One region of the Streptococcus lutetiensis genome, then DNA from elsewhere that is predicted to be linked to it. Evidence: predicted binding sites of a transcription regulator. Region 1 holds the regulator's gene; the other holds the start of a gene.
What was found. The regulator HrcA, encoded in region 1, represses chaperone genes, less so after heat shock. The targets are predictions, from matches to a motif close to TTAGCACTCNNNNNNNNNGAGTGCTAA.
Positions count from the first base shown of each region.

Region 1 (4,829 bases):
TGAAGATGAAGGAATGATTGCTGCTGTTCAAAATGGTTCCCTTAATTTAGAAAAACTTGAAGCTATGACTGCTATCTGTTCAGTTGGTTTGGATATGATTGCTATTCCTGAGGATACTCCGCACGAAACAATTGCTGCTATGATTGCTGATGAAGCTGCTATTGGTGTTATTAATCAAAAAACAACAGCTGTTCGTATTATTCCTAAAGGTAAAGAAGGAGATATGATTGAATTTGGTGGACTTCTTGGTGCTGCACCAGTGATGCGTGTTAACCATAATTCGTCTGCTGATTTCATTCACCGTGGAGGTCAAATTCCTGCGCCTGTCCATAGCTTTAAAAACTAATCTGTTAATCATTTTTAGTCATAAAATATCTAGGGTGAAAGTAATTTTTGCCCTAGATTTTTGTTTGAAATCCTTCATTAAAAACTTGTCTGTTTCCTAATTAAGATTGTGTTTTGGACAAAGGAGTAAAGCGAAAAATATGTTATAATAAAGTTGTATTAAAGTCTTAAATTACTATTTATTTTGTTATCACTATTTCTGTTTGTTTCTAGTTTATAGGAGGAAGCCAATGGTAAAAACAAGGTTGTATATTGCTCGTCATGGTAAGACAATGTTTAACACAATCGGTCGTGCACAGGGGTGGAGTGATACTCCGTTGACTGCTGAGGGTGAACGTGGTATTCAGGAACTTGGTGTCGGCTTAAAGTCTGCAGGTTTGACATTTAAGGAAGCTTTTTCGAGTGATAGTGGGCGGACTTTGCAAACAATGGAAATTATATTGCGAGAATGTCAGCAAGAGGACATTCCTTATACGCGTGATAAACGTATTCGTGAGTGGTGTTTTGGCAGTTTGGATGGAGGCTATGACGGTGAGCTCTTCAATGGTGTTCTTCCTCGAGTTTTTGATAAGGACATGACTAAACTGTCTTACGAAGAATTAGCAAAGGGCATTTACAAAGTTGATACTGCCGGTTGGGCTGAAACTTGGGAAGAGCTAAGTAGTCGAATTTTAGAAGGTTTTACTGCTATTGCTAAAAAAATTGAAGCATCGGGCGGTGGCAATGCCATTGTAGTGAGTCACGGTATGACCATTGGTACATTTTTGTGGTTAATTGACCCTACGATACCAAGAGGTCTTGGACTAGATAATGGTAGTGTAACAGTTGTTAGTTTTGAGAATGGCAAATTTATTATTGAATCGATTGGAGTTGTTAGTTATCGTCTCAAAGGTCGACAATTATTAGAAGAAAGAAAAGATGAGAAAAAAGCGTAGTTTACCAACCTTAATATTAGGGTTATTAGTTATTATCATTTTTATTGTTGGAATTTTTGTTTTTGTTCAAGGAAATCAATTCACATTAAAGGGAAATACAAGAAATGTTTCTACTTCGGTGAGTCAAAGTTCATCAGCTAAGTCCTCTTCAGTAGCTGCTAAGAAAAAAGTAGCGAATTTACCTGATGTTTCAACCAAAGATTGGCAATTGGCCTTGGTAAATCGTGACCACATCACGCCAGAAATGAATCCTGATTTGACGCAGATTGATAATATTACGGTTGATTCACGTATTGCTGATGATGCTCGTAATTTCTTGGCTGCAGCGCAAGCTATTGACGCTAGTGAACACTTGATTTCTGGTTACCGAAGCGTTGCGTATCAGGAAGAATTGTTTAATTCATATGTATCGCAGGAAATGGCTGCTGACCCAAGTTTGACACAGTCTGCGGCAGAATATTTGGTTAAGACGTATTCACAACCGGCTGGGGCTAGTGAACACCAAACTGGTTTAGCCATGGATATGAGCACTGTCAATTACCTCAATCAAAGTGATGTTGATATTGTGGAAAAAGTAAAAGATATTGCACCTGAATATGGGTTTGTTCTTCGTTTTCCAAAAGGGAAAAGTGAGTCAACAGGTGTTGATTATGAAGATTGGCACTTCCGTTATGTTGGTAAAGAATCAGCAAAATACATGACTGATAATAATCTTAGCCTTGAAGAATACATTGCTTTGTTGAAGGAGAATAAACGATGAAATCTCGATTCTCTTTTGTTCAATTTCTTGTATTTTTGGCTGTTTTGGTTCTAGGTATTTTTTCACCGCTATATGCTCACCGAGCAACACCTAGTGCAAATAAAACAGAAAAAGTTTCCTATAATAAGTCGGAATTTTTTGCTGACATTGCACCAACGATTCAAGAAGTGGCAGAAGCTTATGGCGTGCGTCCGTCATTGGTGATAGCACAAGCGGCGTTAGAATCTGATTATGGTCAAAATTTGCTAGCTGTAAAATATCATAATCTCTTTGCTGTTTTTGCGCAGCTAGGAAATAAACCTGTGACTTTGAAATACAAACGTTATTTTGTCAATGAGTGGCAAACTGAAATTGGCCAATTTGCTGTTTATAAATCTTGGGATGATGCTATTTACGATTATTTTGATTTGCTGAAATCAGGTAAAATTCGTAATAGCGAAGGTGCTTATGACGTTATGGTTTCTAACAAAGGGTACAAGAAACCAGCACAAGCACTGCAAGATATGGGCTTTAGTTCAGACCCCAATTATGCGAGTAAATTGATTGCTATTATTGAAGAAAATGACTTAACAACATATGATAAATAATGGATTAGCACTCTAGTAAAAAGAGTGCTAATTTTTTATGCTTTTTCCTTGACACTGCTTTTTAGAGGAGTATAATAGAATTATAAATTAGCAGTCGAGGTAAATGAGTGCTAAAAGTTGAAAGGGGCGAGGTTATGATTACACAACGTCAAAGTGAAATTCTAAATTTAATCGTTGAATTGTTTACACAGACGCATGAACCTATTGGCTCTAAAACTTTGCAAGCAACTATCGATTCAAGTGGTGCTACCATTCGTAATGACATGGCTAAACTTGAAAAACTAGGGTTGCTTGAGAAAGCTCACACGTCTAGTGGGCGGATGCCAAGCGCTGCTGGATTTAAGTACTTTGTTGAGCATTCATTGAGTCTTGATAGTATCGATGAACGTGATATTTACCAAGTGGTTAAGGCTTTTGATTTTGAAGCTTTTAAGCTTGATGATATTTTACAAAGGGCAAGCCAAGTTTTGGCAGATATGACTGGTTATACATCAGTGATTTTGGATGTTGAGCCAGCTCGTCAAAAATTAACTGCCTTTGATATTGTTCAACTATCAAGTCATGACGCTTTAGCTGTTTTAACTTTGGATGAATCTAAACCAGCAACCATTCAGTTCGCCATTCCGAAAAACTTTATGTTAAAAGATTTGGTGACTTTGAAAGAAATTGTCGATGAACGTTTGCTTGGTCGCACGGTGATGGATATCCATTATAAGTTACGAACAGAAATTCCACAGGTTTTGCAAAAATACTTCACAGTGACAGATAATATTTTGGATTTGTTTGATTATATTTTTGCAGAATTGTTCAGAGAATTGGTTTTTGTAGCTGGTAAAGTTAATTCACTTGATTATGCTGATTTGGGAACTTATCGTTTCTTGGATAATGACCAGCGAGTGGCGGTTGCGCTTCGCTCTTTAATGAAAGAAGATGAAATTGCCAATGTTCAGGTTGCAGATAGTCAAGAGCCGGCTTTAGCAAATGTGACTGTTTTGACACATAAGTTTCTGATTCCTTATCGTGGATTTGGGCTCCTTAGCTTGATTGGTCCCATTGATATGGATTATCGCCGAAGCGTTAGCTTGGTTAATGTTATCGGGCGAGTTTTAGCGATGAAACTTGGTGATTACTACCGATATCTTAATAGTAATCATTACGAAGTCAACTAAGTTTAGTAATTAATTTAATTTGGTAAAAAGATAGGGAGGGACACAGTGTCAGAAGAAACTAAAAACGAAGAACTTCAAGAAGAAGTTGAAGCCACTGATGTTGTGACTGAAGAAAAAACAAAAGAACAGCCTCAAGAAGAGGCTCAAAACGAAGAATTGCAAAAAGCACTTGAACGTGCTGAAGATTTTGAAAATAAATACCTTCGAGCACATGCTGAAATGCAAAATATTCAACGCCGTGCTAACGAAGAACGTCAGCAATTACAAAAATACCGTTCACAAGATTTAGCAAAAGCTATTCTACCAAGTTTGGATAACTTGGAACGAGCTCTTGCTGTTGAAGGTTTGACTGACGATGTTAAAAAAGGTCTTGAAATGACACGCAATAGCCTTGTTCGTGCGCTTAACGAAGAAGGTGTTGAAGAAGTGGTTGTTGAGAACTTTGACCACAACTTGCACATGGCAGTTCAAACACTTCCAGCGGATGATGAACATCCAGTGGATAGCATTGCACAAGTTCTTCAAAAAGGTTATAAACTTCACGAACGCTTGTTGCGTCCTGCAATGGTTGTTGTTTACAACTAATTGCAAACCCGACCGCAATGTCATTAAACTATAACAGAAAGCATAAAAAGATAAAATCATATAAAAAAAGAGGGATAGAAGATGTCTAAAATTATTGGTATTGACTTAGGTACAACAAACTCAGCTGTTGCAGTTCTTGAAGGAACTGAATCAAAAATCATTGCAAACCCAGAAGGTAACCGTACAACTCCATCAGTTGTTTCATTCAAAAACGGTGAAATCATCGTTGGTGATGCTGCAAAACGTCAAGCAGTAACAAACCCAGATACAGTTATCTCTATCAAATCTAAAATGGGTACTTCTGAAAAAGTATCTGCAAACGGTAAAGAATACACTCCACAAGAAATCTCAGCAATGATTCTTCAATACCTTAAAGGTTACGCTGAAGATTACCTTGGTGAAAAAGTAACAAAAGCTGTTATCACAGTTCCTGCATACTTCAACGATG
Region 1 covers NZ_LS483403.1:245,298-250,126, forward strand. Annotated here, with positions in the region: gene DQN23_RS01410 (PFL family protein) at 1-346, shown strand, start outside; gene DQN23_RS01415 (histidine phosphatase family protein) at 576-1,280, shown strand; gene DQN23_RS01420 (M15 family metallopeptidase) at 1,264-2,040, shown strand; gene DQN23_RS01425 (glycoside hydrolase family 73 protein) at 2,037-2,627, shown strand; gene hrcA (heat-inducible transcriptional repressor HrcA) at 2,762-3,796, shown strand; gene grpE (nucleotide exchange factor GrpE) at 3,842-4,381, shown strand; gene dnaK (molecular chaperone DnaK) at 4,463-4,829, shown strand, end outside.

Region 2 (4,829 bases), 240 kb from region 1:
TTTTACATTCACGCCAAGAATGGCTGAGGTAACTAGCAAAGAATTTGCCATGTTGTTACGACCATCGCCAACATAAGCGATTGTCAAACCTTCTAGTTTTCCGAAAACTTCTTTTAATGTCATAAAGTCAGCAATCATTTGCGTTGGATGCCAAGTATCTGTCAAACCATTCCAGACAGGCACACCAGAGAATTCCGCTAAAGCTTCAACATCAGATTGCTTGAAGCCACGATATTCAATCCCGTCAAACATTGAACCTAGAACTTTTGCCGTATCAATTACGGATTCTTTTTTGCCAAGTTGAATTTCACTGCTTCCAAGATAAGTCACATTCATCCCTAAATCTTGTCCAGCTACTGTAAAAGCAGAACGTGTTCTGGTACTTGTCTTCTCGAAAATAAGAGCAATATTTAAGCCTTCTAAATATTTATGAGCAATTTTTTTCTTTTTCAACTCTTTAAATTTCAATCCTAAATCAATCAGATTAGTCAGTTCTTCCTTAGTAAAATCAATCTCTTTCAAAAACGAATTATTAAAAACCATAGGCCAATCCATCCTTTTCTCCTTGAATAATATACCTAATTTTAGCATAATTATACAGTTCGTCAAGCCTGTTTTGAATAAAAATAAATTTTAATTCAGAAAAGCATGTCATTTATAATTGACATGTCATTTATATTGTACTATACTTGGCACAAGAAAGATTAGGATGGAAAAATGAACCGAGTTAAAGAATTTCGAACTAATTTAGACATTTCTCAGCTGGCTCTTGCTAAGCAAATAGGAATCGCGAGGCAAACTGTTAATTTAATTGAAAATAACAAGTACAATCCTTCACTGGACCTTTGCATCAAGTTAGCTGAGCCATTAGGAACTAATCTAAATACGCTGTTTTGGGAGACTCGCCATCTTTAAAAGGAAATTTGGGAATTAGGAGATTTAGTCATGAAAAAAGTAAAGGTCCACTATGGCCACGATTCATCAAGCGATTTTATGGTATTAATGGAGAATTGGATGAATACCGTGAACAAGAGGTTAATCGAATTGGAAACAAACTGTTTATCTTACTCTTTCTTTTTGAATTCATTTCAACAGCTCTTACATTTCTCTTGAGCACTGTCTGAAAAGTATCTGCTGAAATTTTTCTCTACTGCAACGCTTTTGTTATTATTTTCGTCATGCCAATGGTTATGGTGACAATGCTGACCAATAGAGACTTACAAGGACCTATTGAAGTTCCTAGAGATAAACTTGAGAAAGAGCGTCAAAAAGCTAAGAAAAAAGGCTCTTTATGTACTGACCCCAAAAAGTTGGACAATAAATTATTGAAAGGATTTAGTTCTGTATTGCACAGGACTGAGTCTTTTTAATTTTGTCTTGATACGTTTATTGTTGTAATAAAAAATATAATCCGTAATGGCTTGTTCTAGCTTATCAAGCGACTTAAAAGTCTTTTCATAACCGTAAAACATCTCAGACTTTAAGATGCCAAAGAAGGACTCCATCATGCCATTATCTGGACTATTTCCCTTGCGTGACATAGATGGACGAATCCCTTTGGATGCCAAGAAATCATGATAAGACTGGTGTTGATATTGCCACCCTTGGTCGCTGTGAAGAATAGTTCCTTGGTAAGAGGTAGCCGGAAATGCTCTTTTAAGCATGGTTTGAACCTGTTTTAAATCAGGTGAGCGTGACAAGGTGAATTCAATAATCTCACTATTGTATCCATCAAGAACAGGGGATAAATAGAGTTTCTCTCTAATATTTGGTAAAGCGAATTCAGTGACATCTGTATAACACTTCTCATAAGGCTTAGCCCCTTCAAACTGACGTTGAATTAGATTATCAGCTTTCTTCCCAATCTCTCCCTTGTAAGACGAGTATTTACGCTTACAACGAGTACGAGCAGCGAGTCCCATGAGTTTCATTAACCGTTGAACCTTCTTATGATTGATAACAAATCCTCGGTTTCTTAGTTCTAAATGAATACGACGGTATCCATAATTGCCTTTATGGTCATCGTAAATGGTTTGAATCATCTCTTTGACCTTCTTATCTTTCTTAGCTCTATTAAACCGTTTCAACTGATAATAATAAGTAGAACGAGCTAGCTTAGCGGTTTTTAGTAAGAGGTCTAATCGAAATCCTCCTGAGACCAGTTCTCTAACTGTTTCCACCTTTTGCGCTGTAAGGCTTCGTCCCTCAAGCGCAATTCCCTCAACTTTTTTAGATAAGCTACCTCGGTACGCAGACGCTCATTCTCTTCCAGAATATGCTCTAGCTCAGTCATTTCTTTACAAGTTTTCTTTGGTTTACGTCCCATCTTACTCGGTCTCCCTCGTTGTTTCTCAACAATAGTATACCCGTTTTTCTTGTATTGTGCTATCCAATTGGTGAGTAGGGATTGTTGGGGAAGAGCATAATCCAGTGATACGGTGAGCTGAGATTGACCTTCAATAAGAACTTTATTAATAATTTCCTGCTTTAATTTAGAGGGATAATACTTATTTTTCCCTTTTTTAACAACCTCAATACCATGTTTATTCATAAGCCGTACCATGTACTTAAGATTGGATAGACATACACCGTACTTTCGACTAATATAAGGCCAAGAAAAACCAGCCTGTCTTAACTGATATATTTCTAGTTTATCTTCATAACTTAATTTCATACAAAAACACCCCAATCGTTAGATTTTTTTCTGTCTAACTTTTTTGGGGTGCAGGTCAGTTTAGTGGAGTTGTTTTTGCCATTTTTATGCTTGTTTTTAACATGTTTAGCAAATGGCAAGACGGGGGAAATCCTTTTGAAATCTTATTCAGTCCTCTCTTTTTAATTATCTTCATTTTTTCTGGTTCTATCTTTGGAGCTGTTATGGGCTCTATGGCTACCAGTCAAATTGACCCTGAAAAGGATTAGCACTCTTTTTATAAGAGTGCTAATTTTTGATGCTTTTTTCTTGATTTCCTTGTGGCTAGTGCTATAATGTAAGTATAGATTCTGACTATCTTTGACCTTTATTGTTTTAGTCAGACATTACGAAAGGAGGGTATTTTATATGCTCTGTCAAAATTGTCATTTAAATGAATCTACTATTCACCTGTATACAAATGTCAATGGTCAGCAAAAGCAAATTGATTTGTGCCAAAACTGCTATCAAATCATGAAAACTGACCCAAATAACGCTATTTTAGGAGGAATAGGAGGTAATCCTCAATCATCTTCTAACCAAACAAACCAATCATCGAACCCTTTCGACGATTTCTTTAATAATCTCAGCGGCTTCCCAGCATTTGGTAGCCAAGGATTCCAAAATACTCCTCCAACTCAATCTGGTGAAGGTAATAATAACGGACGCGGTGGCAATGGCAACAACAATTTCCGCCCAAACGGACCAGCACAACAAGAACCTAAGGGCTTGCTAGAAGAATTTGGTATCAATGTTACTGATATCGCACGTCGTGGTGATATCGACCCTGTCATCGGACGTGATGCTGAAATTGTTCGTGTTATCGAAATTCTTAACCGCCGTACAAAAAACAATCCTGTTCTTATCGGAGAACCTGGTGTTGGTAAAACTGCCGTTGTTGAAGGATTAGCACAAAAAATTGTAGACGGTAACGTTCCACAAAAACTCCAAAATAAACAAGTTATCCGCCTAGATGTGGTAAGTCTTGTTCAAGGAACTGGTATTCGTGGTCAATTTGAAGAACGTATGCAAAAACTCATGGAAGAAATCCGTGAACGCAAAGACGTTATCCTCTTCATCGATGAAATCCACGAAATTGTCGGTGCTGGTAATGCTGGTGACGGTAACATGGATGCTGGTAACATCTTGAAACCCGCTCTTGCTCGTGGTGAGCTACAATTAGTTGGTGCAACTACTTTGAACGAATACCGCATCATTGAAAAAGATGCTGCGCTTGAACGTCGTATGCAACCTGTAAAAGTTGACGAACCAAGCGTCGAAGAAACTATCACTATTCTTCGTGGTATTCAAAAGAAATATGAAGATTATCACCATGTCAAGTACAGTGATGATGCTATCGAAGCTGCTGCTAACCTCTCAAATCGCTACATTCAAGACCGTTTCCTTCCAGATAAAGCTATCGACCTTCTCGATGAAGCTGGTTCTAAGATGAACTTGACACTTAACTTTGTTGATCCAAAAGAAATTGACAAACGTTTGGTGCAAGCTGAAAATCTAAAAAATCAAGCTACTCGTGAAGAAGATTATGAACGCGCAGCTTATTTTCGTGATCAAATCGCTAAATACAAGGAAATGCAAAAACAAACCATCAACGAAGATGATATTCCAGTGATTACTGAAAAGACCATCGAGGCAATCGTTGAAGAAAAAACAAATATTCCTGTTGGTGACTTGAAAGAAAAAGAACAATCTCAATTAATTCACCTTGCTGATGACTTGAAAGAACACGTTATTGGTCAAGACGAAGCTGTTGATAAGATTGCAAAAGCCATCCGTCGTAACCGTATTGGTCTTGGTACACCAAACCGTCCAATTGGTTCATTCCTCTTCGTCGGTCCTACTGGTGTTGGTAAAACAGAACTTTCAAAACAACTTGCTATTGAACTCTTCGGCTCAGCTGATAGCATGATCCGCTTTGACATGTCTGAATACATGGAAAAACATGCAGTCGCTAAACTTGTCGGAGCCCCTCCAGGATATGTTGGTTACGAAGAAGCTGGTCAATTGACTGAAAAAGTTCGTCGAAACCCATACTCACTCATCTTGCTTGATGAAGTTGAAAAGGCACACCCTGATGTCATGCACATGTTCTTGCAAGTTCTTGATGATGGTCGTT
Region 2 covers NZ_LS483403.1:485,161-489,989, reverse strand. Annotated here, with positions in the region: gene argF (ornithine carbamoyltransferase) at 1-543, opposite strand, end outside; gene DQN23_RS02670 (helix-turn-helix transcriptional regulator) at 718-915, shown strand; gene DQN23_RS09520 (DUF3278 domain-containing protein) at 894-1,124, shown strand; one part of gene DQN23_RS02660 (IS3 family transposase) at 1,323-2,215, opposite strand; one part of gene DQN23_RS02660 (IS3 family transposase) at 2,215-2,674, opposite strand; gene DQN23_RS02650 (ATP-dependent Clp protease ATP-binding subunit) at 3,062-4,829, shown strand, end outside.
Region 2: a site for HrcA is predicted at 2,919-2,945, ahead of DQN23_RS02650 (ATP-dependent Clp protease ATP-binding subunit). Genes of this name have one in related genera too.